2 regions of the Ensifer sp. LBL genome follow, and region 1 is predicted to be linked to the other one. Evidence: riboswitches for the same ligand, from Rfam matches in the RefSeq annotation. Region 1 holds a riboswitch; the other holds the start of a gene.
The links. Region 1 has a riboswitch for cobalamin ahead of nrdH (glutaredoxin-like protein NrdH). Riboswitches for the same ligand answer to the same signal wherever they lie in the genome.
Positions count from the first base shown of each region.

Region 2: another riboswitch for cobalamin. It lies ahead of OKW20_RS17720 (CbtB domain-containing protein); the one in region 1 lies ahead of nrdH (glutaredoxin-like protein NrdH).

Region 1 covers NZ_JBNDJY010000002.1:293,580-309,295, reverse strand. The annotation lists gene OKW20_RS08675 (isochorismatase family protein) at 1-589, shown strand, start outside; gene OKW20_RS08670 (LacI family DNA-binding transcriptional regulator) at 670-1,686, opposite strand; gene OKW20_RS08665 (D-tagatose-bisphosphate aldolase, class II, non-catalytic subunit) at 1,808-3,088, opposite strand; gene OKW20_RS08660 (tagatose kinase) at 3,094-4,035, opposite strand; gene OKW20_RS08655 (ABC transporter permease) at 4,059-5,021, opposite strand; gene OKW20_RS08650 (sugar ABC transporter ATP-binding protein) at 5,018-6,529, opposite strand; gene OKW20_RS08645 (substrate-binding domain-containing protein) at 6,640-7,530, opposite strand; gene OKW20_RS08640 (acylphosphatase) at 7,790-8,074, shown strand; gene OKW20_RS08635 (TetR/AcrR family transcriptional regulator C-terminal domain-containing protein) at 8,105-8,773, opposite strand; gene OKW20_RS08630 (multidrug effflux MFS transporter) at 8,963-10,159, shown strand; gene nrdF (class 1b ribonucleoside-diphosphate reductase subunit beta) at 10,242-11,216, opposite strand; gene nrdE (class 1b ribonucleoside-diphosphate reductase subunit alpha) at 11,423-13,576, opposite strand; gene nrdI (class Ib ribonucleoside-diphosphate reductase assembly flavoprotein NrdI) at 13,546-13,962, opposite strand; gene nrdH (glutaredoxin-like protein NrdH) at 13,975-14,196, opposite strand; cobalamin riboswitch at 14,586-14,811, opposite strand; gene OKW20_RS08605 (acyl-CoA thioesterase) at 14,963-15,716, opposite strand, start outside.
Region 2 covers NZ_JBNDJY010000004.1:372,820-388,535, reverse strand. The annotation lists gene OKW20_RS17780 (alpha/beta hydrolase) at 1-393, opposite strand, end outside; gene OKW20_RS17775 (mechanosensitive ion channel family protein) at 649-1,938, opposite strand; gene OKW20_RS17770 (Lrp/AsnC family transcriptional regulator) at 2,075-2,533, opposite strand; gene OKW20_RS17765 (cystathionine gamma-synthase family protein) at 2,660-3,943, shown strand; gene OKW20_RS17760 (VOC family protein) at 4,156-4,506, opposite strand; gene OKW20_RS17755 (TetR/AcrR family transcriptional regulator) at 4,625-5,221, opposite strand; gene OKW20_RS17750 (crotonase/enoyl-CoA hydratase family protein) at 5,305-6,120, shown strand; gene OKW20_RS17745 (ArsR/SmtB family transcription factor) at 6,171-6,533, shown strand; gene OKW20_RS17740 (SRPBCC family protein) at 6,530-7,096, shown strand; gene OKW20_RS17735 (DUF1772 domain-containing protein) at 7,166-7,645, opposite strand; gene OKW20_RS17730 (NAD(P)H-binding protein) at 7,642-8,472, opposite strand; gene OKW20_RS17725 (TetR/AcrR family transcriptional regulator) at 8,577-9,269, shown strand; cobalamin riboswitch at 9,268-9,529, shown strand; gene OKW20_RS17720 (CbtB domain-containing protein) at 9,571-9,747, shown strand; gene OKW20_RS17715 (CbtA family protein) at 9,945-10,739, shown strand; gene OKW20_RS17710 (ferric iron reductase) at 10,781-11,635, opposite strand; partial or broken gene OKW20_RS17705 (glucoamylase family protein) at 11,656-12,999, opposite strand; gene OKW20_RS17700 (DUF1194 domain-containing protein) at 13,147-13,941, shown strand; gene OKW20_RS17695 (GntR family transcriptional regulator) at 14,055-14,765, shown strand; gene OKW20_RS17690 (DUF982 domain-containing protein) at 15,043-15,282, shown strand; gene OKW20_RS17685 (glycoside hydrolase family 26 protein) at 15,441-15,716, opposite strand, start outside.

The DNA of each region.
Region 1 (15,716 bases):
TGCCGGCGCTCCGGCGCCTAAGAGCCTCGATCCCAAGACGACGGCGCTTCTGGTGATCGATTTCCAGAACGAGTATTTTGCCGGCCGCATGCCGATCCCGGACGGCGAAAGAGCGCTCGCGAATGCAAAACGGCTGATCGCGCGCGCCGATGCCGAGGGCATGAAGGTCTATCATGTCAAGCATGTCACGCCGGCCGGCAGCCCTGTCTTCGCCGAGGATAGCGAAGCCTCTGCGTTTCACCGGGACATTCAACCGGCTGCGAACCATTCGGTGGTGCGCAAATCGTCGGTCAGCGTTTTTGCCAGCACGGATCTGGGCGCGCAGTTGAAGCAGGCGGGCGTCGAAACACTCGTGATGTCAGGCCTGATGACCCATGCCTGCGTGGCCGGCGCGGCGCGCGACGCGGTGCCGCTCGGCTTCAACGTCATCGTCGCTTCGGATGCCTGCGCGACGCGTGATCTCGATACGGCTGACGGCGATGTCGTTTCGCATGCGGTGCTGCATCGCGCATCTTTGGCGACGATCGACGACACTTTCGGCGATATCCTGACGACCGATCAGGTTCTGGCGCTGCCGCGCCGATCCTGATTGTTGGGCGCGACCGGGCCTCTCTGGAGCGGACTTTTCTGAAAGGTCGCATTCGGGGAGAACGGTTCGCCCGACCCTCGCTAGGCCGACCCGCGCAGCATGATCTCGGCGCTCAGGAGAATGCGCTCGTCCTCGGGGAAGGCGCCGCCGTCGTCGGTGGTTTCCCCGAGCTTGAACAGAAGCAGCTCGATCGCCAGTCGGCCGATCTCGTTGTAGTTCTGCGCCACAGTCGTCAGCGGCGGGCAGGTGTAGCGCGACAGCGGATGATCGTCGTGGCCGGCGACACGCAGGTCCGCGTCGGCATCGCGTCCGACCTTGAGGCCCGACTGGAAGGCGGCGGCGATAACGCCGAAGGCGACGCGGTCGTTGGCGCAGAGTACCGTCTTTGTCGGAAAGCCGCCGGCGCCGAGGATGCGCAGGGTCTCGTCGAAGCCGAATTTTTCAAAATCCCAGGCGGCGTTCGGTGTGGTTTCGACCAGCGCCGGCTCCATCTTCAGCTGCTGCATCGCCTCCAGATAGGCGTCGCGCCGGGCGATCGCGTTGTTGTTGACCGGCGGCATGCCGAAGTAGCAGGGCGGACTGCCGGAGCGGCAGAGATAGTCGACCATCAGCCGGAAGCTCTGGCGGTTGTCGGTGCCGACGAAGGAGGAGCTGTCGTCGAGTGGCGAGTCCACGTAGATCAGCGGAATGCTGGCGCCGAGCGTTGTCAGCGTCTTGTGATGCGACTGCACGCCGAGCGGGGCGATGATGGCGCCGGCGACGTTCATCGACTTGAAGGTCTCGATCGCCCGTTCCTCCATTTCCGGCCGCCCGTCGGAGGAGAGCACGAAGGCGAGGAAACCCGCCTGGTTGGCGATGTGTTCGATCCGGCGCGTCAGCGCCATGTAGAAGGGGTCGGTCGAGTTCGGAACGATGACGCCGAGGATGTTGGTGCGGCGGCGGTTGAGGTTGACGGCGAAGATGTTCGGGCGAAAGCCCGACTGCTTGATCGCCGCCTCGATGGCATCGCGGGTCTTCTTGCGGACCGAGCCTGGATCATTGAAGTATTTGGAGACCGTCGGGCGCGACAGGCCGACGAACTCCGAAAAATCCTCCATGGTCTTGATCTGTCTGTCCACGGTCGCTGTGCCCCATATTGTTTTGATTTCGTTTATAGGTTCATTTCGAGGGGATAGGCAGTACCGGCTCGCAAATATTCACCGAACAGAGGGCCGGCCGCTAAGCGCGGCAGGCCATGAAATAATCCTCGAGAACCCGGTCGACGGCAGCAAGTGCCAGCGGTTTTGCTTGAGCGGCAACTTCGCCGTCGCGCACCCGCTCGTAACTGCCGGGGAGATATTGGCTGATCAGCGTTTCCGGGATCGTCACGCCATCGAGCAACGCCAGAAGTTCTTCGACCGCTGCCGCGACCTTCGGGTGCGGCCAGTAATAGCGGATGCGGTCGCTATAGGAGAAATGCCGCTGCAGTCGCTGGGCTTCTGCCGAGCCGTGGTAATACTTGCCCCAGTTGGCCGGCTCCTCGCGCATCACGTCCTCGGTGACCGCCGCCAGCGTCTGCTTGCGGGCGTCCGGAAAGAGGAAGGCGGCGATCTGGTCGAGGCCGTAAAGCGCTTCGCGCAGAGCGAAGGTCAGGCCCGGGCCGACCTTCAAGATGGCAAAGCCGTCGGAAACAAGATCGCGCAGCGCCTCCGGCGTCTGGTAGTCGGTCGAATGCGCCTCGAAGACGACGCCGTCGAGCTGTTTCAGGCTGGCGCTGAGCTTGGCGGCCTTTGCCCTGTCATAGGCGATGACATTCTCGTTGCCGAATTCGACGCCCGGCTGGACCACAGCGCCGACGACGCGTCCGAAAGCGTCGGCAGCGCCGGCCTTTTCAAACGCCTGGCGATGAATGGAGACGGTCTCGATCGCCGCCTCTGGTGCGGTGACTTCCAGCGTGTCGAGTTCTTCCAGTGCGCCGCCCGGAACCGGCACTTCGGTGCCGATGATATAAACGGGGGCGGTGCCATCCTCGCCGCGAAGGGCAGCTTCGGCGGCGGCGGCCAGACGCGCGGCGCGTTCTGCGGTCATCGCATCGGGCAGCGCCACCGGCTCGCCGGCGCAGCCCATGCTGGTGTCCAGATGCAGCTTGGTGAAGCCGGCCTTCGCATAGGCCTTGATCATCGTCTCGGCCTTGTCCATCGCCTCATCTGCCGGCAGGTGCTTCCATGGGTTCGGGCCGAGATGGTCGCCGCCAAGGATGATCTTTTCCTTCGGGAAGGCGACGCGATCGGCGATCTCGGCAACGAAGCGGGTGAAGTCGGCGGGCGTCATGCCGGTATAGCCGCCGTCCTGGTTGACCTGGTTGCAGGTCGCCTCGATCAGGAGCGCCGCGTCCTCCTTGAGTGCCCGCAGCATGGCGGCTTCGATCACCAGCGGGTGGGCCGAGCAGACGGAGGGAATGCCGCGCGGGCCGGGGCGTTCGGACCAGCGGGCGATGTCGATCAGAAGGTTCTGTTGCATGGCGGTCAGCCCTTTTTCGCGGTGATGAAGGTTTCGAGATCGGCGCGCGCCGAGGCGCCTTCCATCGGGCCGGAGATCATGACGGCGCGCGCGCCCGAGGCGTTGGCGAATTCCAGCGCTTCAGCGGGTTTGGCTCCGTTCAGCCAGAAGGTGACGAAGGTCGCACCGAAGCAGTCGCCGGCGCCGGTCGGGTCGACCTCCTCGGCGGCAAAGCCCGGATGCGAGAGCGTCGTTTCACGATCGAAGTAGCTCGCGCCCTCGGCGCCGCGCTTGACGACAACGGCCTTGATGCCGGCGGCGAGCAGTTCCGCAACGGCTTCCGCCTCGGTCTTTGCCTGCGTGAACAGGAAGAGTTCCTGTCCGCTCGGCAGGAAGAGGTCGGTCTTGGCAAGCACCGTCTGCAGCGCCTCGCGCATGCCGGGGCTGTCGAGGATTTCGGGTCGAAGGTTCGGATCGAAAGAGACGGTGCCGCCGGCCGATTTGATGATCTCGATCGCGGCGATGATGCTCTCGACCACGCTCGGGGCGTAGAGCGACGAGCCCATTACGTGCAGGTGGCTGCAGGTTCTGACCAGCGCCCGGGTTGCCTCGTCGAGCCGGATCGTGCCGCAGGCGCTGTGGCGGATGTTGAAGACGAAGGCACGGCTGCCGTCGGCGCGATAGCGCACGAAGGCGCTGCCGGTGGTGCCGAGCGGATCGACAGCAATACCCGAGATATCGACGCCATCTGCCTTCAACCGGTCGAGGTTGACGTGGCCGAAATCGTCGTTGCCGACGCGCGAGATCATGGCCGCTGCCTGGCCGAGCTTGCCGACCTGGTCGATGAAGATCGCCGGCGCGCCCGACGGGTAGGGACCGATCAAAGGGGTCGCCTGGCGAAAGCCGTCGCCCTTTTCGGTGGCGATGATCTCCACGAGGATTTCGCCGATCGTCAGTATCTTGTGCATGGGGTTGTTTCTCTTCGGAAAGATCAGCGCTTTGCCTGCTTGGCGCGCACGTCGAGCCAAACGGCGATCAGGATCACCAGGCCCTTGACGATGAGCTGGTAGAAGTAGGGGACCGACAGCATGTTCATGCCGTTGTTCATGACGCCGATGATGAGCGCGCCGATCAGCGTGCCGACCATGGTGCCGACGCCGCCGGCAAGCGAGGTGCCGCCAAGCACGGCAGCCGCGATCGCGTCGAGCTCGTAGCTCATGCCGGCATTGGTCTGGGCAGAGAACAGGCGGGACGACAGAAGCACGCCGCTGATCGCCGCCATCACGCCCGAGATCATGAAGATGGTGATCTTCAGACGGTCGACCTTGATGCCGGAATAGACCGCTGCCTCGCGATTGCCGCCCGTCAGATAGGCGCGGCGGCCGAAGCTCGTCTTGCTCAGAAGGATGTGGTTGACGAGGAAGAGCACGGCGACCACCCAGATGATGATGGGCAGGCCGAGGAAACTCTCCGTGCCGATGGCCGTCCAGGTCGAGTTCTCGATCATCGCCGGCGCGCCGTTGGTCGGCAGGCTGACCATGCCGCGGTAGATGCCCATGGTCGCGACGGTGACGATGAAGGATGGCAAAAGCAGCTTTGCCGTCAGCACGCCGTTCAGCATGCCCATCAGGGCGCCGGCGAGAAGCGTGACGACCAGCGCCGGCGCGAAGCCGAGGCCGAAGGCGAAACATTGCGCCCCGACCATGCCGGCGACCGCAATGATCGAGCCGACCGAAAGGTCGATTTCACCGAGCAGGATCACCCAGGTCATGCCGAAGGCGGCGATCGCCACCACGGCTACCTGCTGCAGGATGTTCATGAAGTTGACGACCGACATGAAGCGCGGGTTGAGGAAGGAGAAGATGACGCAGAGCATCACCAGCGACAAAAGGATGCCGCCATACTGTTTCAGGGCACGCAGGAAGGCGGCCTGGACTTCGGATTGCTGTGTCATGATTGGAATCCCGTTGCGTGCGCCATGATCGTTTCCGGGTTGAGGTCGGCACTGGTGAGCGTTGCGCCGATGACGCCTTCGTGCATGACGACGACGCGGTCGCTCATTCCCAGAACCTCCGGCAGCTCGGAGGAGATCAGCAGGATCGCCGTTCCCTCGGCCGCCAGCTGGCGGATGATCTTGTAGATTTCGAACTTGGCGCCGACATCGACGCCGCGGGTCGGCTCGTCGAGGATCAGCACCTTGGGTCGGGTCAGCAGCCACTTGGCGAGCACGATCTTTTGCTGGTTACCGCCGCTCAAGGAGCCGGAGGGCGTATCGAGCGAGTGGGTCTTGATCGCCAGTCGGCCGACTTCCTGGGCTGCCGCCGTGCGTTCGGCGCGGCTGCGGGTGAAGCCGAGCGGGCTGGTGAAGTCGGAAAGGGCGGCCATCGAGATGTTCCAGCCGACACTGTGGCTGAGCACGAGGCCTTCTTCCTTGCGGTTTTCGGTAACGAAGCCGATGCCGCGGGCAATCGCCTCTGCCGGTGAGCGGAAGCGGACCGGTTGCCCTTCGAAGCGCACGGTGCCGGTCGCAGTCTTCATGCCGAACAGCGCGTTCATCACCTCCGAGCGGCCGGAACCGACCAGTCCGAAGAAGCCGAGGATTTCCCCGGGCCGGATGTCGAAGGAGATGTCCTCGAATTCGCCGTCGCGGGTCAGGCCATCGACGGCCAGAACCGGCGTGGCCTTCGCCTTCTGCTCGTGCGCCGGCGGCGGATAGATTTCGTCCATGCGGCGGCCGACCATCAGCGCGATCAGCGCCTCGATGGTGACGTCGTCACGGTCATGGGTGGAGACATATTCACCGTCGCGGATGACGGTGATGTCGTCGCTGAGCCGCATGATCTCTTCCATGCGGTGAGAGATGTAGATGACGGCGACGCCGCGGCTCTTCAGCCGCCCGATGATCTCGAACAGGATCTCGGCTTCGCTGTCGCTGAGCGACGACGTCGGCTCGTCGAGGATGACGACCTTGGCCTCGTGGCTGAGGCCCTTGGCGATCTCGACCAGCTGGCGCTGGGCGATCGAGAGATTGCCGACCTTCTCGCTGACGTCGATCGGCAGGCCGAGATCGGCAACGATCGCACGGGCTTTGGCGACCAGTTCCTTGTCGTTGATGAAGCCGAAGCGGCGCGGCTCGCGGGTCGCGAGAATGTTCTCGGCCACCGTCAGGTTGCTGCAGAGGCTGAGTTCCTGGAAGACGATGGCAAGCCCGAGGGCGGCGGCATCCTGCGGGTTGCGCGGCTGGTAGGGGCGTCCGTCGAGTGCGATTTCACCCGAGGTCGCCGCGTGCACGCCGGCAAGGATTTTCATCAGCGTCGATTTGCCGGCGCCGTTTTCGCCGAGCAGCGTGTGCACCCGGCCGCGCCGGACCTTGAGGCGCATGCCCTTCAGTGCCGCGACCTGGCCGAAGGATTTGGTGACGTTGTCGATTTCGAGAATGGTATCGCTGGTCGAACCAAACATGGCGGCCTCCTTCAGGTCAGCCGAGAGCAGCGCCTCCGGCCAGAGGACGGAAACGGACCCTGATGGGTGCCGCCGCCCCTGAGGTGAGGCGGCGGCTGTCCTGGGAGGACTTACTTCGCGGTGTAGACGCCCGGAACGATCGGCTGTTCGGCCGGGACGGTTTCGCCGGCGGCAACCTTGACGGCGGTGTCGACGGCCTGCTTGCCCATCTGGTCCGGGAACTGCTGGATGACGCCGACCATGACCGGGTTGGTGTCGACGGCGTCGCGGGCTTCCTTCATGCCGTCAAAGCCGATGACCTTGACCTGGGATTCCAGACCAGCAGCCTTGACCGCGACGGCGGCAGCGAGCGCCGCATCGTCGCCGAAGCCGAAGATGCCTGATATATCGGGATTGGCCTGCAGCATGTTCTGGGCAGCGGCCAGCGCTTCGGCGCGGGTGATGCCGGTCTGGATCGCGACGATCTCCATGTCGGGATGCTTGGCGATCGCTTCCTTGAAGCCGTTGACGCGGTTCACCACCGACTGGACCGTCGGGTAGTCGATGACGGCGACCTTGCCCTTATTGTCGAGGACCTTGGCCATCAGCTCGCCGGCCTTGACGCCGCCGGTGAAGTTGTCGGTGCCGATGTGCGAGGTCACGGTCGCGCCGTTGGCCGGAACGTCGACGGTGATCACCTTGATGCCGGCCTTCTCGGCCTTCTCGATCGCGGCGCGTACGCCCTGGCTGTCGACCGGCGAGATGACGATGACGTCGACGCCCTTGACGATGAAGTCTTCGACGTCGGCGAGCTGCTTGTTCAGATCCTGGTTGGCGATCGAAACCTCGAGCTTGACGTTCTTGGCTTCAGCCTCGGCTTTCATCGCGTCGGCGAGCTCGATGTAGAACGGATGCTGCTGGGTCAGCAGCGATGCGCCGATACCATCGGCGAAGGCGGTGGAGGCGAGGAGCGACAGCGCCGTGCCGGCGACGAGCGACTTCAGAATGCGGGACATGTTCATGGTTTCCTCCCTGGAAACGGCGCGGGCCTTCTTGTGTCTCAGCCAAGCTGGCGAGGCCCTCCCACCGCCGTCTTGGTGAGGCCGTAAAAACCATAAAAGTTTTCGCGCGTCAACTTTTAAAAATACACGAACAAAATATTTGAAATGTAGTGTGGAAATTTTTAGGTTGCAGTGGTCGCCTTTCCAGTCCATTTGCGGGTGGCTTGTCTTTCCGCCACCCTGCGCCAGATTGCGTGATAGACGACAAGGGAGACGAGCCATGGCTGAGGCTGATAAGACGGCGCTGGTCCGGATTCTCGGGCGTGTGCAAGGCGTTAGCTTCAGGGTCTGGACGCGCGACGAGGCGCGCAGGCTCGGTCTTGTGGGATGGGTTCGAAACGAAGCGGATGGCTCGGTGGCTGCGTTGATCAGCGGTCCGGAGGCGGCAGTCACTCTCATGCTAGAGCGTCTGCATGACGGCCCGCCGGGTGCATGGGTTTCGAAGGTCGTTGCCGAATTTGTCGACGCGCCCGAGCACATCGGTGATTTTCGCATCACCAGATAGGTCGGGATCGGTTTCTGGCGACGGGTGGCGTTAGCCCACCGAGGCCGCTGCCGGCCGGCCATAGGCGCGCAGGAACGTCTTCACCGCCCTGCGGGCGCTGATCTCCAGGTCTTCTTCGCTCGGCGTTTCACCGAAGAGCCCGCCCATCTGCAGGTCCGCCTTGATCAGCGCGATGAACTGGCGCGCTGCGAGGTCGAAATCGTCGATGTCGAGCGGCGCCACGTGGGCAAGGCGCGCAAACAGCGCCGCCAGCGCCCGGTCGGTCTTGCCCGGTCCCTGCTCCCGCCAGAACTGGAACAGATGCGGATAGCGGTTGCCCTCGGTCGAGATCAGCTTCTGGATGAACTTGGCGTCCTGGTTGCAATTGCAGTTCTTGTTGAGGCGCACGGCAAATTCGACCAGGTCTTCCTCGAGATTGTCGGCATTTTCGGGAAAGGTCGCGAGGATGGAGAAAAGCACGCCGTTCACGCGATCCATGATGTCCTGGATCACCGCCATGAACAGCGTCTCTTTCTCGCGGTAGTGATTGTAGATGGTCTGGCGCGAGACCCCGGCAACGACCGCGATCTCGTCGATGCTGGCGCCGGAAAAGCCTTCCCGACAGAAAACATCGGCCGCGGCCTCCAGGATCGAGAGGCGTTTCGCGAATTGCCCTTTCTGCGGGCGAGCGTCAGCCGAGGCCAAATCAAATTTCTTCATGGAGCGAAGATAGGCCCCATTGACGATTTAGACAATACTGTCTAATTTTACACTTGTGTCCAAATTAATGGACGAGATAGTCAGCGCAGGATGCGGTTCCCCAACGCTCTATCCTGGCACGACGATGTCTTTGAGTTTCAATCCGGGCGGCAGCGGTTCGGCTGGCGCGATTTCTGAAAGTTCATTGCCATGACAACGTCCTTCCTTCGCACGGCGATCGTGCTCGGCCTGATCTCGGCGATCGGCCCCTTTGCAATCGACATGTACCTGCCGGCCCTGCCGTCGATCGGCAAAGATCTGGCGGCCGAAAACGGCGTGGTGCAGCTCAGCCTGCTGGCCTTCTTCATCTCCTTTGCCATCTCGCAGCTGATCTACGGTCCACTCTCCGATATCTGGGGCCGCAAGGCGCCGCTTTACCTCGGCATCGGCCTCTTCACCGTCGCCAGCATCGGCTGCGCGCTTTCGACCGACATCGAAACCCTGATTGCCTTCCGCTTCCTGCAGGGCATCGGTGGTGCCGCCGGCATGGTCATCCCGCGCGCCGTGGTGCGCGACATGCACACCGGCGTTCAGGCGGCGCGGCTGATGTCGATGCTGATGCTGGTCTTCAGCATTTCGCCGATCCTCGCGCCGCTCGCCGGCAGCGCCGTCATCGGCTTCTACGGCTGGCGCGGCGTGTTCTATGCGGTGACCATTGCCGCCTTCATCGGCCTGATCCTGCTGTCGACGCAGTTGCAGGAAACCCGGCCGAAGAAGGACCGCGCCGACAGCAGCATCGCAAGCGCGCTTGCCGCCTATCGCCTGCTTCTGTCCGACCGCAACTTCCTGACGCTGACCTTCATCGGCGGTCTCGGCATTTCCGGTTTCCTCGTCTATCTCGCTAACTCACCCTTCGTGCTGATCGACCACTATGGGCTGACGCCGACGCAATATAGCCTGGCGTTCTCGATGAACGCCGTGTCGTTCTTCGCGGTGTCGCAGGCGACCGGCTGGCTCGGCGAGCGTTTTGGCCTGGTGCGCGTCATGCATCTTGCCGTCGGCGCCTTCGCGCTCACCATGGTCACGATGTTCATCGCCATGAGCCTCGGCTTCAACCAGTTGCCCGTTATGGCTGCCTTCCTCTTCGTCGGCTACGGCGTGCTCGGCCTGGTCATCCCGACCTCGGCGGTGCTGGCGCTCGAAGACCACGGCGAGATCGCCGGCACGGCGTCGGCACTGATGGGCACGCTGCACTTCGTCACCGCCGCCGTCGCCATGGTGGTCGCGACCATCTTCTTCGACGGCACGGCTCTGCCGATGGCCGGCGCGATTGCCGCTTGCGCCCTTGCCGCCTTCCTGCTGACCCAGGCCACGATCGGCCGAAGCCGGGTGGTCGCGGCAGAATAGGGGCTGTTATTGCTGAACCAAAAGGCCGGCGAGGATGTCCTCGCCGGCCTTTTGTTGTCAGGTGTGCACGGATGGACTGCGCTTAAAAATCCCAGTCCTCGTCCTCGGTCGCGACCGCCTTGCCAATGACGTAGGAAGAGCCGGAGCCGGAGAAGAAGTCGTGGTTCTCGTCGGCGTTCGGCGAAAGGGCGGAGAGGATAGCGGGATTGACCTTGCAGGCTTCCGCCGGGAACAGCGCCTCGTAGCCGAGGTTCATCAGCGCCTTATTGGCGTTGTAGTGCAGGAACTTCTTCACGTCTTCGGTGAGCCCGACGCCATCATAAAGCGCCTCGGTGTATTTCGCCTCGTTGTCATAGAGTTCGAGCAGCAGGTCGAAGGCGAAATCCTTGATCTCCTGGCGGCGCTCCTCGCTCAGACGCTCCAAAGCGCGCTGGAATTTGTAGCCGATATAGTAGCCATGCACCGCCTCGTCGCGAATGATGAGGCGGATCATGTCGGCGGTGTTGGTGAGCTTGGCGCGGCTCGACCAGTACATCGGCAGGTAGAAGCCGGAATAAAACAGGAAGCTCTCGAGAAAGACGCTGGCGACCTTCTTCTTCAAGGGATCGCCGGAGGAATACTCCGCCATGATCAGCGCCGACTTCTTCTGCAGGAACTCGTTTTCCTCCGACCAGCGATAGGCGTCGTCGACGTCAGGCGTCAGGCAGAGCGTCGAGAAGATCGAGGAATAGGAGCGCGCGTGCACCGCCTCCATGAAGGAGATGTTGGAAAGCACCGCCTCCTCGTGCGGCGTGGCCGCATCCTCCATCAGCCTGATGGCGCCGACGCCGTTCTGGATCGTGTCGAGCAAGGTGAGGCCGGTGAAGACCCGGATCGTCAGCGTCTGCTCCTCGGATTTAAGCGTCGCCCAGGAGGGGATGTCGTTGGAGAGCGGCACTTTTTCCGGCAGCCAGAAATTGCCGGTGAGCCGGTTCCAGACCTCCAGGTCCTTGTCGTCCTCGATCCGGTTCCAGTTGATGGCGCGGATGCGGCTTGTGGTTTTGGTGTGCATGTTCATGTCGTTGTCCTCTCGGGCGTAAAGCCATCTCATCCGTGCGGTGCGGGTTGCCCCTCATCCGCCTGCCGGCACCTTTTCCCCGCGCGCGGGGAGAAGGGACTAGCCGCACCGTCATGATGCATCCGTCGGCGTTGCGTGGGGCACGTCCCCTCTCCCCGCAAGCGGGGAGAGGGTTAGGGTGAGGGGCACTTAATGGGTACGGAGTGCTACAGCGCGCAGGAAACGCAGCCCTGGACCTGCGTGCCCTCGAGCGCCATCTGGCGAAGACGGATGTAGTAGATGGTCTTGATGCCCTTCTTCCAGGCGTGGATCTGGGCGCGGTTGATGTCGCGGGTCGTCGCCGTGTCGCGGAAGAACAGCGTCAGCGACAGGCCCTGGTCGACGTGCTGGGTGGCGGCCGCATAGGTGTCGATGATCTTCTCCGGCCCGATCTCGTAGGCGTCCTGGTAGTATTCGAGATTGTCGTTGGTCATGAAGGCGGCCGGGTAATAGACGCGGCCGATCTTGCCTTCCTTGCGGATCTCGATCTTCGAGACGATCGGGTGGATCGAGGAGGTCGAGTGGTTGATGTAGGAGATCGAGCCTGTCGGCGGCACGGCCTGGAGGTTCTGGTTGTAGAGGCCACCTTCGATCACTGCCCGTTTCAGGTCCAGCCAGTCTTCCTGGGTCGGGATGGCGATGCCGGCTTCCTCGAACAGCGCCTTCACCTTTTCGGTCGCCGGTAGCCATTCGGCCTCGGTGTATTTGTCGAAATAGTCGCCAGAGGCGTATTTCGAGTTTTCGAAGCCAGCGAAGCTCTTGCCCTTTTCGACCGCCAGCCGGTTCGATGCGCGGATGGCGTGGTAGGTCACCGTGTAGAAATAGATGTTGGTGAAATCGATGCCTTCTTCGGAGCCGTAGAAGATGCGCTCGCGGGCGAGATAGCCGTGCAGGTTCATCTGCCCGAGGCCGATCGCGTGGCTGTCGTCGTTGCCTTTCTCGATCGAAGGTACGGACGAGATGTGGCTCATTTCGGAGACGGCTGTCAGTGCCCGGATCGAGGTCTCGATCGTCTGGCCGAAATCCGGGCTGTCCATGGCAGCGGCGATGTTCAGCGAGCCGAGGTTGCAGGAGATGTCCTTGCCCATGTGCTTGTAGGAGAGGTCGTCGTTGAATTCGCTCGCCTCGCTCACCTGCAGGATTTCCGAGCAGAGGTTGCTCATGGTGATGCGGCCGGCAATCGGGTTTGCCCGGTTCACCGTGTCCTCGAACATGATGTAGGGATAGCCGCTCTCGAACTGGATCTCGGCGATGATCTGGAAGAAGTCGCGCGCCTTGATCTTGCGCTTGCGGATGCGGGCATCCTCCACCATCTCGCGATACTTCTCCGTCACCGAGATTTCGGTGAGCGGCACGCCATAGACCTGCTGCACGTCATAGGGCGAGAACAGGTACATGTCCTCGTTGTTGCGGGCGAGCTCGAAGGTGATGTCGGGGATGACGACGCCGAGCGACAGCGTCTTGATGCGGATCTTCTCGTCGGCGTTCTCACGCTTGGTGTCGAGGAAGCGCATGATGTCGGGGTGGTGGGCGTGTAGGTAGACAGCACCTGCGCCCTGACGCGCGCCAAGCTGGTTGGCATAGGAGAACGAGTCCTCCAAAAGTTTCATGACCGGGATGACTCCGGAGGATTGGTTCTCGATCTGCTTGATCGGCGCGCCCATCTCGCGGATGTTGGTGAGCGACAGCGCCACGCCGCCGCCGCGCTTGGAAAGCTGCAGCGCCGAATTGATGGCGCGGCCGATGCTCTCCATGTTGTCCTCGATCCTCAGCAGAAAGCAGGAGACGAGCTCGCCGCGGCTCTTCTTGCCGGCATTGAGGAAGGTCGGCGTCGCCGGCTGGAAGCGGCCGGAAATGATCTCGTCGACGAGGTCGCGGGCAAGCGCCTCGTTGCCGCGCGCCAAGGCCATCGCCACCATGCAGACGCGGTCTTCGTAGCGCTCCAGGTAGCGCTTTCCGTCGAAGGTTTTGAGCGTATAGGACGTGTAATATTTGAAGGCGCCGAGGAAGGTCGGGAAACGGAACTTCTTCGAATAGGCGTGGTCGTAGAGATCGCGCACGAAGTTGAACGAATACTGGTCCAGCACTTCCTGCTCGTAATAGCCCTCGATCACCAGATAATCGAGCTTTTCCCGCAGGTTATGGAAGAACACCGTGTTCTGGTTGACGTGCTGCAGGAAGTACTGTTTTGCCGCCAGCCGGTCCTTGTCGAGCTGGATCCGGCCCTCCTCGTCATAGAGGTTCAGCATGGCGTTCAGCGCATGATAGTCGAGCGCTGCTTCCGTCGCCTTCAGGGGGCGTTCGAGTGTCGTGACGTCCAAAATCGTTCCATCCCGTGTCTGACATTGGCGACGTCCTCTTCGGTTCCGAGAAGTTCGAACCGGTAGAGGTAGGGCACCCGGCACCTGGCCGAGATCACGTCGCCGGCGATCCCGAAGGTCGCGCCGAAATTGCTGTTGCCCGCAGCGATCACGCCGCGGATGTGAGAGCGGTTGCCCGCGTCGTTCAGGAAGCGGATCACCTGTTTCGGCACGGCACCTCGGCCATCGTCGCCGCAATAGGTCGGTACGACGAGCACATAGGGCTCCGAAACCGTAAGTGCATCCTTACTTTCCCTAAGCGGTATGCGGGCTGTGCGAAGGCCGAGTTTCTCAACGAAGCGATGGGTGTTTTCCGAGCGGCTGGAAAAATAGACGATCAGCCCCATCGCTTCTCTCCCTCAGGAAAGCGCGCTGATCATGTCCGGGCGGAACCCCGCCCAATGCCGTTCGCCGGCGACGACCACTGGAACCTGCCGGTAGCCGAGACCCTGCACGAGCGCGAAACCGTCGGAATCCTCCGAGATATCGACGATGCGATAATCGATGCCCTGACGGTCGAGCGCGCGGGTGGTGGCGGTGCATTGGACGCAGGCAGGTTTGCTGTAGACGGTGATCGACATGGGTTCCTCGTGAGGGGCTGGCAAATGGGCGCAAAAAATCGGCGGGCCGCGCGAACGCGAACCGTGGGCTTGGCGATAGGGCATGAAACATCGCTCCCCGGTCGCCTCGACCGGAGCGGATGTCGGCAAGCTGGTCCATGTGCAGCTACGCGACCTGGCCGGCTCGTTCTGGTCGGGCGCTCCGGAATTTCCGCGGATGCGGACTCTCAGGGCGCGGCCTTTCGATCAGGCGCGCAACAATGCGCACCCGTCCGCAGAAGGTGGATCTGAACTGGAAGAAACTGACATGACTTCACCCCGAAGCTTTCGACAGGCTGCCGGGGAGATGTCGAGACGATCGGGCAGGCTCATCCTGCCACGCACTCAACCCCTCCGGACACCCCGCCCGTGGACGTTTGTTGCTCGAGGCAGGTCTCCTGGCTTACGGGTCAAAGCTTCCATCCCGACCTTCCCGAGGCCTCATGCCTCAGTGGTCCAATTCCGGACAGTCGCTCGCCGTCTACAGTTGCGGGGGCAGCTACGGCATAGCCTGAGCGGAAACCCGCCGGCGCACCGTATTCCCGTCTTAGCTCCCAATCCTTGCGAATCGGAAGAACCTCGAACACTAGATATAGTAGTTCATCGCAAATCTGCGTCAATAGGTTCTATATGCTGGAGGCGGGGGTGCAGAGGTCTTTTCTTTTTCGGTGTGGATAACGGGGAGTAAATGGCGGCGCGCAATCAATCCTGTGGACCGAGGGCGCCATGAGCGACACTCCCGGCTTGCTCAGGCGGCGAAGGCCGCAACCGGGCGGTTGCGGCTGTCGACGGCCACCATCACGAAAGTCCCGGTGACGGTCAGCAGACGCACGCCGCTGAGCAGTTCTTCCGACCAGAGCTCGACCTCTATCGTTGTGGAACTGCGTCCGGTCCGGGTGACGCGCGCCAGCGTGTCGACGATCGTTCCGGCGGCGACACGCCGCTTGAAATCGCTACTGCAGGAGGCGAGCACCATCGCTTTGCCGGTCAGCCGGGTCGCGGCGACGAAGGCCGCCTTCGTCATCTGGGCGAGTGCATCGCCGCCAAAGAGCGCGCCGGCGCTGTTGGTCTGGCCCGGAAAAACGATGTCGGTCATGCCGACGAAATTGGCCGCGGGCACAGCCGGCGCGGGCTCGGCGAGCGGCGGAAGGTGCCAGTCGGCACCTTTGTCCTGCGGCATTCCAACCATGGTGAACTGTCCGCGTGAGCAAAGATCGCGGCCGCCGGTCGCAAGGTCTTCGGCCACCATCTCGACGTCGACGACCATCGAGCGCCGCCCGACGCGCACCGGGCGGCCAGAGAAACTGACGATCTGGCCGATGCGGGCGGGTGCGCGAAAGTCGATCCGGTCGCAGGAGGCAGTGACGAAGGGAACGCGGCCGTGGCGGGTGGCGACGATGAAGGCGATCCGGTCCATGAGCGCCAATGCGGCACCCCCAAAGAGGGTGCCGTGATGATTGGTGTCGCCGGGAAAGACGATATCGACGAGGGTCTGTGGCGCC
Region 2 (15,716 bases), on a different contig from region 1:
CGGCTCCGCGCTTTCGACCGGGTCGAGCCCCATGATCTGCCGCACAGTATTCTGCCAGTAGGCGGTGCGCCAGAGGAAGGCGAGCGCAACCGCGGTGCAGCCGAGCGCCGTTAGCACCTTGACCGTGAGGCCTGTGCGGCCGCGGATCTCCGGCAGGTCGAGCAAGGACCACAGCCAGCGCAACAGCACGCCGATCGCATAGCCGGCGGAAAGCGACAGGCCCGAGATCACCGCCTGCACCACATAGGGCCGCGGGATCAGGCTCGGCGTCAGCGACATGGCGAAGAAGAAGACACCGACGATGAGCCCCGTGGTCGAGAACGATGCCAGCAGCGCGGAAACAAACCGGGGCACCGGCAACCTCGACAGCTGAGTCCGTTGAAGATTTTCCATGGCCGATCCCACCTCATGCAGTCATGTCACCGGAACGGCCACGGGACGTCCGGGCGACCTACGGGCCCCGCAACGTATCAGCCGGCCGAAGGTCGCTTCATCATTTTGAATTGCCGCACATTTATCTCCCAATCGGCGACGATTTGACGAAACATGCAGCAGGCATTGGCTGCAATGTCGCCTTCCCCTCCTGTCCAGTCAATTGCCACAACCGGAAGACGCGTGCTTCCTGACGTTTGAGCGACACGCTAGCCCTCACGCGCGGGTCACCTCGACCGGCGTCTTCATGATGATTTCACGGTGCGGGAACGGGATCGAGATACCCGCCGCCTTGAACGCATCCCACAGCGCCATCAACACCTGACCGCGAATGTTTGTGAGCCCGTTGCTCGGATCGGAGATCCAGAACCTCAGCTTGAAGTCGAGCGACGAGGCGCCGAAGCCGGTCATCCAGCAGACCGGCTGGGCATAGCTGCTCGCGACTCGCGGCAGCGATGCGGCAGTCTCGATGGCTATGCGCGCCACCTCGTGCGGGTCGCTGTCATAGGAGGTGCCGAAATCGACTTCGATGCGGACGAAGTCGCTGGAGAACGACCAGTTCACCACCTGCTGCGAAATGAAGTCCTCATTTGGAATGAGGTATTCCTTTCCGTCCCGGGTGATGACGGAAACAAATCGGGAGCGCAGGTCGCGCACGGACCCGAAGGTATCGCCGAGCGTGATCGTGTCGCCCGGCTTGATGGATTTGTCGAGCAGGATGATGATGCCGGAGATGAAGTTGGAAACCACCTTCTGCAGACCGAAACCGATGCCGACACCGACCGCCCCGGAAAAGACGGTCAGCGCCGTCAGGTCGATGCCGGTGGCCGAAAGCGCGATTGCACCGGCAAAGCCGATCAGTGCGATCTTGACCAGCTTGCTGATCAGCACCTTGAAGGAGGGCGTCAGATCCGCTGACCGCTGAATCCAGTGCGACGAGACATTGCCGATCAAAACGGCAAGCCAGATCAGCGCGGCGGAGAGCACGATGGCTTTCAGGACGAGCAGCAGCGACAGGCGAACCGCGCCGAGATTGATGGCAACGCCATCGAGTGTCGTCAGGATCACCCGATCGAGCCCGACCGCGTAAAGTGCAAAATAGATCCAGCCGACGACGGCGGTGACGCGCGCGAGCATCTGATTGCGGATGATGCGCGTGAGAACCGAGATGACGAACCACGCCGCCGTCAGCGTCAGCGCGGTCGCCACCAGCCAGCGATAGGACGGCCAGCCAAAACGCAGGATCATGCCATCCGCGATCCAGAGCCAGACGATCAGAAACAGCCACCGCAGCCGCCGCATGAAGGCGATGATGACACGCAGCAGATCCGGATTGCCCTTGATCGTGCGGGCGCGGGCCTCGACCCGCGGCTCTATCCGCTTCGCCAATGCGCCACAGACCAGGTAGCCGGCGACGATAATGGCGAGCTGATAATAGGTCCACTCGTTCAAAAAGACCGTCTGCAGCCAGGAAGCGGCGGCATCGAGCGCTGTTGCGAAATCCATCGTCTCTCTCCGAGAGATCAAGGCGCCCGCCGAGCGTTGGGACGCCCTCCTAACGCGAATCTAGGGCATCCCTGATTGTTTCAAAGCCGGATGGACGATTATCGAACCTCTTCAGAGGCTTATGCAGGGGGTGGCGCTAGATCCGCCGCTCCTTGATGGTGTTCATCACGAAGCTCGTCTCGATCGAGGCGACGCATTTGAGCCTTGCAATCTTTTCCTTGATGAAGCGCTCGTATTGATCGAGGCCGGCGCTCATCACCTTCAGCACGTAGTCGCGCGAGCCGGTCACCAGATGGCATTCGAGCACCTCGTCCCAGCCGCGCACCGCCTCCTCGAACATGACGATCTCGTCTTCGTGCTGGCGGCTGAGCGTAACGGTCGCAATCGCCGTCATCGTCCAGCCGTCGACTGCGGGATCGACCAAGGCCGTATAGCCGCGGATGACGCCGGTCTCTTCCAGCCGCCGCAGCCGGCGCAGGCAGGGCGACGCCGAGAGCCCCACCCGCTCGGCAAGCTCGTTGTTGGTGAGCCGGGCATCCGCCACCAGCTCCTTCAAAATCCTGCGATCCGTCTCGTCGGCAATTTTCTGCGCCATATCTTTCCAACTCAGCCAAATCTTTGCGCAACTCAAGGCGATCCGGCCGGAAATAGCAAGGATCGGCCCAAGCATCTGATATAATTTGCCTGTCAGTCGAGTCCGCTTCGCTTGAGGAGACAAGCCATGACCGCACCGCATCCCTCCAAAACCCACATCGGAAACCACAAGCTGCATCCTGAAACGCAGATGCTGAACTATGGTTACGATCCGGAACTGTCGGAGGGCGCGGTCAAACCACCGGTCTTTCTGACCTCCACCTTCGTCTTCCGCTCCGCCGAAGAGGGCCGCGACTTCTTCGACTTCGTCTCCGGCCGCAAGGAACCGCCGGCGGGTGTCGGCGCCGGCCTCGTCTATTCGCGCTTCAACCACCCGAACAGCGAGATCGTCGAGGATCGCCTCGCCGTCTACGAGCGCACCGAAAGCTGCGCGCTGTTCTCGTCGGGCATGTCGGCGATCGCCACGACGCTGCTCGCCTTCGTCAAGCCGGGCGACGCGGTGTTGCACAGCCAGCCGCTCTATGGCGGCACCGAGACGCTGCTTGCCCGCACCTTCCTCAAGCTCGGCGTTGCGGCCGTCGGCTTTGCCGATGGCGTCAACGAAGCGGCCGTCAGCGCCGCCGCAGAAGAGGCGATGGCCAAGGGCCGGGTCTCGGTGATCCTGATCGAGACGCCGGCGAACCCGACCAATAGCCTCGTCGACGTCGCCATGATCCGCCGCGTTGCCGATGCGATCGGCAGGAAGCAAGGCCATACCCCTGTGGTCGCCTGCGACAACACGCTGCTCGGACCCGTCTTCCAGCGGCCGATCGAGCACGGCGCGGACATCTCGCTCTATTCGCTGACCAAATATGTCGGTGGCCATTCCGACCTCATCGCCGGTGCCGCGCTCGGCTCCAAGGCGGTGATGAAGCAGGTGAAGGCGCTGCGCGGCGCAATCGGCACCCAGCTCGATCCGCACTCCTGCTGGATGCTCGGCCGTTCGCTGGAAACGCTGTCTGTGCGCATGCAGAAGGCCGACGACAACGCCCGCATCGTCGCCGAATTCCTGCGCGACCACCCGAAGGTCGAGCGCATCCACTACCTGCCCTTCCATGGCGAGGACACGCCCGTCGGCCGCACCTTCAAGGCGCAATGCACCGGCGCCGGCTCGACCTTCTCCTTCGACATCGCGGGCGGCCAGGAGGCGGCTTTCCGTTTCCTCAATGCGCTGCAGATCTTCAAGCTCGCCGTCAGCCTCGGCGGCACGGAATCGCTTGCCAGCCACCCGGCGGCGATGACCCATTCCGGCGTGCCGATCGAGGTGCGCCACCGCATCGGCGTGCTGGAATCGACCATCCGCCTGTCGATCGGCATCGAGCATCCGGACGACCTCGTGGCCGATCTTTCAAACGCGCTCTCGCTCGCCTGATGTAAGAGGCCGCCGGTTTCGCCGGCGGCCTCTTCGCTGATTTCAGATGGCGCAATTCCGGACGGAAAACCGCTGCGCACTTTTCCTGGGATTGGCTCGCTTGACTGGCGCAATTCCGGACGGAAAACCGCTGCGCACTTTTCCTGGGATTGGCTCGCTTGACTGGCGCAATTCCGGACGGAAAACCGCTACGCACTTTTCCTGGAATTGCTTTAGTGCGCCAGGATGTTGACGATATTGCCGAATGGGTCGCGCATGTAGAAACGGCGGACGCCCCAGGGCTCGTTGGTGATGTTGTAGACGATTTCGACGCCGGCGGCCCTGGCGCGTTGATAGGCCCGGTCGACGTCGTCGACCTCGATCGAAAGCACCGGCACCGGCGTATCGTTGCCGCCCTCGCTGGCGATGCTGACCTGCGGCATCGCGGCCTTGCCCTCGGCGGCAAAGGTCAGGATCCAGCCATGGTCCATCACCACGTCCAGTTCCAAAAGGTCGCCGTAGAAGGCGCGCGCCACCTGCGGGTCCGGGGCGTAGACGTTTGAGACGATACGCTTGACGGTCATGGATTTCCTCCTCCGGTGAGCCGCAACGCGGCCACATCGGCGCTCAATGGTTGGCTCCTGGCGCCGCATCCTATATTGCCCGCCGATGGCAGCCGTTTGAAGCGGAAGTTGCAGCGCGTCAGGACCCCTTCCCGTCCGCCCCGGCAAGAGCCACCCGCACCAGCGTCGCCGCCGCCTTGCCCGCCATCTCCATGTAGCTCGCGTCCCGGTGCAGCAGTACCACCGCGAAACTGCCGTCGAGCAGCAACAGGATCTGTTTGGCAAGCACGGCGGGCTCCACCGCACCCGCTTCGGCGAACGTCTCTGCCATCCACGCCTCGAACTTCTTCTTGTGGGCAGCACCGATGCGGATCGCCGGGTGGCCCGGCATGTTGGCGAGCTCGGCCGAGGTGCGCAGGAAACCGCAGCCTTTCCACTTCGGGTGGCGCGCCGTCCGCGCCAGGTTGACGAAGATCGCCTCGACCTTGTCGGCAACATCCCCGTCGCCCGCGTCGAACCACTTGCGGAAGAGTTTCAGATTGGGCTGGTCGCGACCTTCGAGATAAGCGGCGATCAGCTCGTCCTTGCTGTCGAAATGATAGTAGAGCGTGCGTTTGGTCACGCCCGCCGCTTCGGCCACCGCATCGACGCTGACGGCGCGGATGCCCTCGGCGTAAAACAGCTTCTCCGCCGCTGCGACGAACACGTCCCGGGTCGACTTCTCTGCTTTCGTCATCTCTCAAGTATACCGACTAGTGAATATACATCCCATCTTCCCTCACCTAGCTTCTCCCCGTCAACACCTGCCGGAGAGCAACCATGTCGAACACCGTGCCGCTGCAGATTTCCGAGGACATCGCCCTCCTCACTCTCAACCGTCCGCAGAAACTGAACGCGCTGAACTACGAGCTGATCGACCGGCTCATGGGCCTTCTCGACCAGATCGAGGTGAACCATGCCGTCAGCGCGGTGATCATCACCGGCGCCGGCCAGCGGGCCTTTTCCGCCGGCGGTGATATTCATGAGTTCTCGGACAGCGTCGCCAAGGGCGTGAACCCGGCCGTGCGCGATTTCGTCCGTCGCGGTCAGGGCCTGACGGCGCGGCTCGAGGCCTTCCCGAAACCGATCATCGCCGCCGTCAACGGGCTTGCCTATGGCGGCGGCTGCGAGATCACCGAGGCCGTGCATCTGGCTATTGCCAGCGACCGGGCGCGCTTTGCCAAGCCGGAGATCAAGCTCGGCATGCCGCCGACCTTCGGCGGCACCCAGCGGCTGCCGCGGCTTGCCGGCCGCAAACGCGCGCTGGAATTGCTTTTGACCGGCGAGGATTTCCCGGCCGATCGCGCGCTGGAGCTGGGGCTCGTCAACCGCGTCGTCCCGCATGACGAACTGATCGCGTCCGCCCGTGACCTGGCAAAGCGCATCATGGCGCACTCACCCCTCGCCGTCCGCTCGATCATCACTGCCGTCACCCGCGGCCTCAACATGTCGATCGCCGAGGGATTGCAGGTCGAGAGCGAGCAGTTTGCCCAGATGGTGCCGACCGACGACCTTGCCGATGCGCTTGCCGCCTGGAAGGGACGGCGCATCCACGACGACCCGCCGCGGCCCGGTCTTTTTTCGCGATATTTTTAAATTCAACCGAACGGTTGACAATTAGGTACATCGAGACGATATTCAACAATATGGTTGAATATCAGAACGCACATCTCGATGCCGTGTTTCACGCGCTTTCGGACCCGACGCGGCGCGCCATGCTCCAGGACCTCTCGCAGGGCGAAAGACTGGTGGGAGAGCTTGCGGCGCCGTTCTCGATCTCGCTGGCCGCGGCATCGAAGCACATCAAGGTGCTGGAAGGAGCAGGTCTGGTGCGCCGCGAAGTGAAAGGTCGCACGCATGTGTGCCGGCTCGATGCCGCGCCGATGCATGCAGGCATGGAGTGGATGCGCCACTACGAAGCCTTCTGGCGCGCCCGCATCGACGTACTCGAGGCGCTGCTTCTCGCCGAAGACGCCACCAACCAACCTGATCCGGAGGATAAGCCATGACTTCGTCTGCCACAGCCTTTGCCGGCGCCGATTACGGCCGTGTCGTCGCACCGGACGCGGTGCGCATCGAGCGCCTGCTTCCCGGCCCGATCGAGCGGGTCTGGTCCTATCTGACGGAGGAGAGCAAGCGCCGCCTCTGGATGGCGTCCGGAACGATCGGGTCGAAGGAAGGGGCCGAGGTCGAGCACGTCTTCCGCCACTCGGAACTGACAGCGGAAGACGACCGGCCACCGCAGAAATATGCCGAGCACGCCGGCGAGGTGCGCAATTACGGTCACGTGCTCGCCTGGGAGCCGCCTCGGCTGCTGGCCTACACCTGGAACGAAGAGACCGGCACGCCCTCGGAGGTCCGTTTCGAACTCAGCCCCCGCGGCGACAAGGTGCTGCTCGTCGTCACCCACAAGCGCATCGCCGACCGCGCCATCATGACCAGCTTCTCCGCCGGCTGGCACGTGCATCTCGACATTCTGCGCGCGCTGCTGGAAGGCGAAAAGCCGGCGGCCTTCTGGAGCAAGTTTGCCGATCTTGAAGCGCAATACGACGCGCGTATTCCCAAGCCCTGACGGCGGGATGGGTTCAGAGGTCAGGACGCGCGCAGGCGCCGGCAAGGATCCACTTGCCGGCGCTTTTCGTCAGGCACGGGCGAAACCGAGAATGAAGAACGCCAGCGCGCCGATCGACGCGAAGCTGCGCACGTGGTTCCACCAGACCCAGTCGGTCAGATAGCGCTCACGCCAGAGATCGGTCGCCGCCTGGCCGGGCGCTGCGGCGGCGAGCGCATCGTTCATCGGCACGTTGAAGACGATGGTCACCAGCAGCACGCCGACGACATAGGCGACACCGCCGGCGGCAAGCCACCACCGGCCCTCGCCGCCCGAGAGGAAGGCGACGACGATGAGCGCCAGGGCGAGCAGCGCCGTGCCCATGAAGGCGCTGAGGAAGATCGGGTTCTGGATCACGACATTGATCGCATTCATCGCAGCGATCCCCTGCTCCGGCGGCAGCCGCGACAGGGCCTGCATGATGCAGACCGAGAAGATGAAGAACAGTCCGGCCATCAGGCCGGAGCCGATCGCGGCGGCAAACGCCAGAGCGGGGATCAGGGGGATCATGCGGCAAGACTCCATACACCGGTTGCTGCGGTTTCCCGAGCGTAGGCTGCAAAGTCACGCGGACGCCGCCCAAGCACATGCTCGACATCGGACGTCAGGTTTGAATTGCGCCCGTCGAGCACCGAGGTGAAGAGATAGCGGATGAGTTCGACATAGTCATCAGGCACACCGTCGGCCTGCAAATGTGCCGCGAAGTCGGCAATCGGGATCGCCTGATAGGAGATCGGACGGTTGGCAGCCGCGGCGATTTCGGCCACGGCGTCGGCAAAGGTCATCAGCCGCGGGCCGGTCAGCGAATAGACCTTGCCGATATGGCGGTCGTCGAGAAGCGCTTCGACAGCGACGTCGGCAATATCGTCGCAGCTGACGAACGGCTCGGTCACCGTGTCCACGGGCAGGAAGACGGAACCGCTCAAGACACCCTCGGCGAGGAAGCCTTCGTCGAAGTTTTCGAAGAACCAGCTGCCCCGGATGACCGTCCAGTCGGCGCCGGAGGCCTGCAGCGCGCGCTCTGCCGCTTCCGCCTCGTCCTCGCCACGCCCCGACAGCAGCACCAGCCGCTTGACGCCGGCGCTGACGGCAAGGCTCGAGAACTTGGCGATCACCTCGACGGAGCCCGGCACCGCCAGATCCGGCTGGAAGCAGACATAGATGCGATCGACGTTTTCAAGGACCGGCGCCCAGGTCGTCTCTTCCGTCCAGTCGAAGGAAGGCGACGCCGAACGGGCACCGATGCGCACCGCGACGCCCCGCTCCCGAAGGCGCTCGGCCACCCGCCGCCCCGTCTTGCCGGTACCGCCCAAAACCAATGTGATTTTCTGAGACATCGTTTCCTCCTGAGGTTCCACCAACAAACATGAGTATCTCTCACATTTGCAAATGTGATAAATCCTCGTATTTTAGGAGTCAAGTCAAAATGTGAGCATTACTCATGATTTCAGATGCAAGCCCCGCCACGCTTCCCGCCGACGACGAGCCTGCGCTGCGCCGGACACCGAGCCAGAAGCGCAGTCGCGAGCGCGTCGAGCAGATCCTTGCCTGCGCGACGGCGCTCATCCAGGAAAAGGGCAGCGACGCCATGCGCATGAGCGAAGTCGCTGAAAAGGCTGGGATTTCGATCGGCTCGCTATACCAGTACTTCCCCGACAAGGCGGCAATCGTGCGCACGCTCGCCGAGCGCTACAATGCGGTCTGCAACGAGTGCATCGCGGCCGAACTGGCCAAGGTGACCTCGATCGCCGAGTTGCGCGACGCCTTCTCGCTTTTGTTTGACATCTATTACGAGATGTTCCTCGCCGAGCCGGTCATGCGCGACATCTGGTCGGCGATGCAGGCCGACAAGGCGCTGCGCGAAATCGACCTTGCGCAAAGCCGCGCCGGCGGAAAGCTGCTGGCCGATGTCTGGGCCCGGCTTGTGCCGGCGACGCCGCGCGAGGAAATCGACAGCGCCGCCTTCCTGATCATGCATCTCGGCGACTGCACCATGCGGCTTGCGGTCTCGGTCGATCGGGCCGAGGGCGACCAGATCGTCGAGGCCTACAAGCGCATGACCATCAAGGATTTTGTCGCGGATGGACCGCGCGGCGGCGCAGGCTCAATTGACAACTCCATGACAGAATCCTAATCATCTGGGATCGATTGGTTCCCGGGACGCGAACGCGTTTCGGGAGTAAACGGGAACGTGACGGATGGACCCACTCTGGGCATTCAAATCACGGCCGACCCCGCGACTGTAGAGCGACGTCGATCTGCCATTCCGGAGCGATCCGGAAGAAGCCACTGGAAAGGCCGCGAGAGGGCGGCCGAACTGGGAAGGCGAGGCAGACCGAGGGCATCGAGCCCAACGCCGTGAGCCAGGAAACCTGCCACTCGATGCGGGCATAGGGCCCAACCGGGAATTTCCCGATGCCATCACGGAGGTTGTCATGGCTACGTCTACCATTTCGAGCACCCCGCTCTCCCTCAGCGATCGTCTGACCGCTGGCGTCATCGCGCTCTTCATCGGCGCATTCCTCGTCTTCGGCGCCGGCCTTGCCAACTCGGCCGTGCTGCACGACACGGCGCACGACACCCGCCACTCCTACGGCTTCCCCTGCCACTGACCGATGCCTCGGAACGTCAACAACGTTCCGCATCGAACAATCTGCGGACCTGAACACATCCGGCCCGAGCCGGATGTCGGCTTGTGTGCATCCCGGTTTTTCCGGCGTGCGAACGCCATCCGCAGCACAGGCAAAATGGGAAGGCTCAAGGACCACGCCGCAGCGCGTGGCTTTTGTCGTTATCGAGGGATTTCAAGATGATTGTCAGAACGCTTCTGGCCGCGATCGTGGCTGGATTGATTGCCGGTGTCTTCATGACCGGCGCCCAGGAATTGCGCGTCACGCCGCTGATCCTGCATGCAGAGGAATTCGAAGGCGAGGCTCCGGCCCCCACCGAACAGCCCGCCGCCCAGCCGGGTGCGGCACAGCCTGCCGCGGAAAACCACGACCAGCATTCGTCGCTCAAGGCCGTGTCGCCGCTTAGCGCCTTGCTCGACGCATTGTCGCCGATCACACCCGCCTATGCCCATGAGGGCGAGCACGAGGAAGGCGGCATCATGTTCGGCATGAGCCGCTTCTCCGGCACGCTGATCGCGAACCTCGTCACCGGTTCCGGCTTCGGCCTGCTGCTCGCCGGCGTCAGCCTGGTGATCGGCTATCCGATCACGCTCAGGAACGGCGCGCTCTGGGGCGCCTGCGGCTGGCTTGCCGTGCACATGCTGCCGGCGATCGGCCTGCCGCCGGAACTGCCTGGCTTTCCGGCCGCCGAACTGGGTGACCGCCAGACCTGGTGGCTGGCAACGGTCGCGCTTTCGGCCGTCGGCCTTTATCTCGTCGTCCTGCGCGAGGAGATCGTCTCCAAGGTCGCGGGCCTCGTGCTGATCGCAGCGCCCCATGTCTACGGTGCGCCGCAGCCGCTCGACATCACCAGCAACGTTCCGGCCGTGCTCGGCGCAGAGTTTGCGGTGGCCGCACTCGCCACTACGCTCGCCTTCTGGATCGTGCTCGGCGTCGTCTCCGGCTTCATCAACGAGCGCTTCGTCAAGGCATAGTGGTCGCCGATCACGGATCGTCAGCAAGGCGACGGCGGGGTTCAGGCCCCGCCGTTTTGCATGAGATGCGCCGCCAGCCGCGCACGGCGATCTTCCGGCTCCAGCAGGACGCAGGTGTCGCAGAAGCTTCCGCCCTCCGTCTTGAAATAGAGACAGCAGCCGCAGCGGATCCGATACTGGCGTGAAATGTGTTCACCACTTGCCGGATCGACAGCCGCAATCTGCTCATAGCAAAGCTCATCAGAATAGAGCCGCGAGCCGGGCCGCTTGACGATCGCCAGCGCCTCGGCCATGCCGCGCGCCTCATCCCCGATCGCGCGGCCGATTTCGAGGAACGCGCCGGCCAGGGCATCCGCCGCGAGCCGCCACTGCGCCCCGCTCGAGAGGCCTGTCCGTGCCTTCAGGACTGCAATGACGGGTGCCAGATGAGCGACGAAGCCCTGTTCAAAAGCGCTGACGCCCTCCTCTCCACCCTTGCGCCCCATCGCCGGCGGCTGGAAGCGAAAATGATAGCGTTTGCCCGTGACTTCGGCACCACGGTGAAGCCGCGCCCAATCCTCGAAACGAATGCCGGCGACCTCCGGCTGCAGCCCGGCGCCGAGATGGAACGCGCCGAGGACCACGCTCAGCTGACGGCTATAGAAGGCGATCAGATGCGCCGCGCGGATCCGGTCGGTCATGCCGACCCCGAAGAAATCCTGATAGGCGAGCCCCGCCTCAAGGCCAGCGCTGCCCGCAGCCCAGAAGTCGCCCGGCGCGCTGAATTCGCTGGCCGCCGGCCCGAACGAGACGGCAGCCTCCGGAAACTGGGCACGCAGACGGTCGGCGACGGCCAGCGCCTGCGGCGCAAATGCGTCCGCGATCGCCGCTGTCGGCCGGTGGTCGTTCAAGCGCATGCCGTCTCCTTCGCCCATTCTCATCCCTTGGCGCTGGATGCGGGCGGATTGCCACGCGCACCCTCCCCCTGCCGCAGCCAGCCACCGTCGAAGCCCGCTCGTTGAAGACCAAGGCGGATCGCCGGTATGCCGCGCATCAGCGTCCAGACAAGGCCGCTTCGCCAGTTCTCGATCATCATGACAACGAGGCCCTGGTCAAGACCGACGACCCGCGCATCGATCCAGCCCTCCGGCCCGCCGCCACCGAGGCTTGGGTTGAAGCCGCCGGGAAAGCGCCCCTCGTTCAGAAGCCCCGGATAACTCTTCGCCATATGCACGAGGGAGGCCTGCGCCGCCTCAGGCTCGAACGGCAGGCAGGCAAGCGGCGCCCAGGGCACGAGCGTGCCGTCATCAGGGCCGTAGGGCGCGCCGCGGTTCACATAGCCGAAAAGCCGCTGCTGGCGCCCATCGCGAAGCCGCAGCCGGCCGCGCGGCGCATGGCAGGCGCTGAGGCCCCACAGGTGTTCACCATATCCGGCAAAGCGTCCGGGATTGGAGCGCGCATGGTCCCGCTGCAACTGGATGGCGCGCCGGGTATTTTCGAAATAGTCCGTTCCCCGCTCCCGCATCGGCCGGTCGGCCAGCCCACGCAGATCGAGCCAGGCCTGCGGGAAGAGATGGATGAAGAGCGGCGCCGCATGCAGGTGCGGCCGGCCCTCGACGGGGATCCAGTCATGGCCCTCGGCATAGGCCGCATAATGCTCCGGTTCGATCGCATGCTCGGGCGCGCCGAGTGCCAGCATATAGAGCAGCAACGCTTCGCTATAGCCCCGCCAGCGATGTTTCAAAAACCGCCCCGGCGGCCGCCAGCCCATCGTCAGCGTATCGCCGCGATTGAGCGCCCAGCGCCAATCGACCCGAGCATAGAGCCGGTCAGCAAGCGCACGGATCTCGCCTTCGACCGCGTCGTTCCGACAGAAATAGGCGGAAGCGGTCAGGACGCCGGCGATCAACAGCGCCGTATCGACCGTTGAAAGCTAGCTCTGCCAGGCGCGCTCGCCGGTCCGCATGTCGAGGAAGTGGTAGTAGAAGCCGCGATAGCCGGTCGCCTGCCGGTGGCGGGACTGCGGGCTTTGGGCAAGGAAGCGCAGGGTCGCCACCACGCGCCGCGCCGCATCGCCGCGCGAAAGCCAGCCGCGCTCGACGCCGATCGGGTAGCAGGAAAGGCCGAAGCCGGTCGCGGCGATACTCGCCGGCGCGCCCGGCAACGCGGTGTCGGCGATCAGCCCGGTGACCGGATCGGATTGTTCGAGGAAATAGCCGAACGCTGCCTGCTGCAATCGATCGATCTGAAATCGCTCGGTATTTTCGCTTCGCTGCTGCATCCCGCCTTTCCCGGTCGGCATCCGGGCTCATGCATGACCCGGCAAAATCACTCTTTAGTGAAGGCCAACTACACCCAAACGGTCGCCGAAATCCAATCTTGTGTTACAGTCTTCTAATCTGACCGCGCGCAATGACTGGTTGAAGCGATGTTGAGCGTGTTGGCGTTACTCCTTTCATTGAGTGGTGGCCCGAGCCCATCGACCGCCGAGGCGACGAATGTCGACGTCGAACTGATCCTGGCGGTCGACATGTCCGGCTCGATGGATCTCGACGAGGCCCGCATCCAGCGGGCCGGCTATGTCGAGGCGTTGCGGCACCGCGACTTTCTCGATGCCGTCGAAAGCGGTCAGCTCGGCCGCATCGCGATCGGTTATTTCGAATGGGCTGGAACGGTGAACGAATCCTCCGTCGTCGCCTGGCGGGTGATCGACACCGCCGCCGACGCGGATGCCTTCGCCAAGCTGATCGAGCAGCGCCCGGTCGGCACGCGGCGCGGCACCTCGATCTCCAACGCCATTACCTACGGCACCGCACTGATCGATTCCAACGCGTACAGCGGCGTGCGGCGGGTCATCGACATCTCCGGCGACGGGCCCAACAACATCGGCCCGCCGGTGCTTCCGGCCCGCGAGACCGCGATCGCGCGCGGCATCACCATCAACGGGCTCGCGATCCTCATCCGCCCGTCGGTTTCCACCGGCCCGCTCGACCAGTATTATGCCGAATGTGTCATCGGCGGCCCCGGCTCCTTCGTGCTGCCGGTGCACGAGCCCGAAGATTTCTCCATCGCGATCCGCCAGAAACTGGTGCTCGAAGTCAGCGGTCTGCAACCGCCGCCGACGATACGCTATGTCGATGCCTTCCCGGCCCCCGACTGCCTGGTCGGCGAGAAACTGCGGCCCGGCTTCCTCGACCGGGTCTATCCGGAACTCGACAAGTAGCCTCGCCCGACCTGAGGATCATGCGCAATCCCACGCAACCTTTGCGCGTCAGATTGTCGTTTCCCTTCGCCTCGTCCGACGATAAGATAGCGCGTTGCTTCGCGGATCGATTCATGTCCTTGACCACCACGCCCCATCAGGCCGAACTGGCCACCGACATCGGCAGTCAGCATATCCGCGATACGTTGCGCGATGCGATCGTCGAGCGGCGGCTTGCGCCTGGCACCAAGCTTTCGGAAAGCGACGTCGGCGAACTCTTCAATGTCAGCCGCACACTGGTGCGCGCCGCTCTGCAGGCTTTGTCCTATGAAGGACTCGTCAACGTCGAGAAGAACCGCGGTGCTTTCGTCGCCCACCCGTCCATCGACGAGGCGCGCCAGATCTTTGCGACCCGCCGGCTGATCGAGCCCGGTGTCGTGCGCGCCGCCGCCGCCCGGATCGGCAAGGCGGAGGTGTCAGAACTCAGACGCATGCTGGCAGCCGAGCGGCAACTGACCGAACAGCGCGGCCAATCGGCCCGTCGTGCGGAGATCAAGGCATCGGGCGATTTCCACCTGGCGCTTGCCGACCTCTCCGGTAACGCGATCCTGCGCCGCTTCATGGACGAACTCGTCGCCCGCTCCTCGCTGGTCATTGCACTCTACGGACAATCGACCGTTTCGAGCTGCGGCCACAGCGAACACGACGAAATCGTCAACGCCATCGAGCGCGGCGACATCGACGCAGCCGCACGGCTGATGGTCCACCACATCGACCATATCGAAGCCGACCTCGACCTGCGTGTTCTGAAATCGACCGACCTTAAGGCTGCGCTGGAACTCTGATCCCGCTTGCGCCTCAGTGTTCTCGGTAGGCGGCCACAACCTGCCCCGGCCTGGATCTTCGAAACCTTTCAACACCGGTCCGAACTCCACGGCGCGTCCCTGCCGCACGTCCCTTCGTTCGCCATCGACGAAGATGCGCCCACGAAAAGATCCCGCTCGCAAAGCCGAAGAGAAGTCGGCTGCCGTCAGCACGGACAAAAATCGACCGGCAACGTGGAACCATCCCGTCGCTCTTGCGTTGCCCTCTCGCTCGAAAAGACTGTGAACGAGGAATGCAATGAGCGAGAAACTCTTTCCCACTCCCATCCCCCTGAAACTATCGGCAAGACGGCAGACTGTGGTCAGAACGGTGTTCGAGGCCGTGGAACTGCTCCGGCAATGGCCGGGCCGTCGTGGACGGGAATATCGCGCAGCCCTGAGGCGTTGCCTGGATGCGCTGGATGGATTGACGAGTACGGACCGGGCGAGCCGCTGCTTTGCTGCCGCCGCCCGGGAATCGGGCCTGTTGCTGGCCTGATCCGGCGACCAGGATGTTCCGGAACCACAAGCGTGGTCCGGCACAATCAAGGGCGCGGAGTTTGAAGCTTTCACGATGCGCCGAAGGACGATCGGCGCGTCGCCCCGACCGAAGACGCCTCTGCTGCAATCAGCAAGATTTAAAGTCGCGCGCGGCGATCAGTCTGCGAGCTCGGCCGCTTCTTTCGGTCCGCGGTCGGCAAGCGCCTTGAGCGCCGCCTTGTCGAGCCGCCAGTCCGGCGCGCCGTAACCGAGCGGCCACTTGTACGGCTCCTTGTCGTTGAAGAAGACGACGGTTGTCAGAAGCGGGAAGGCCTGGCGGTAGGTCTGCTGATCCAGGATTTCGGCATACCATGCGCGCCTGTAGTCGGCCGAGCCGGAGACCCCGAGTTCGGCGACGATCACGGGCTTGCCGTAACGCGAAACGCGCTGGTA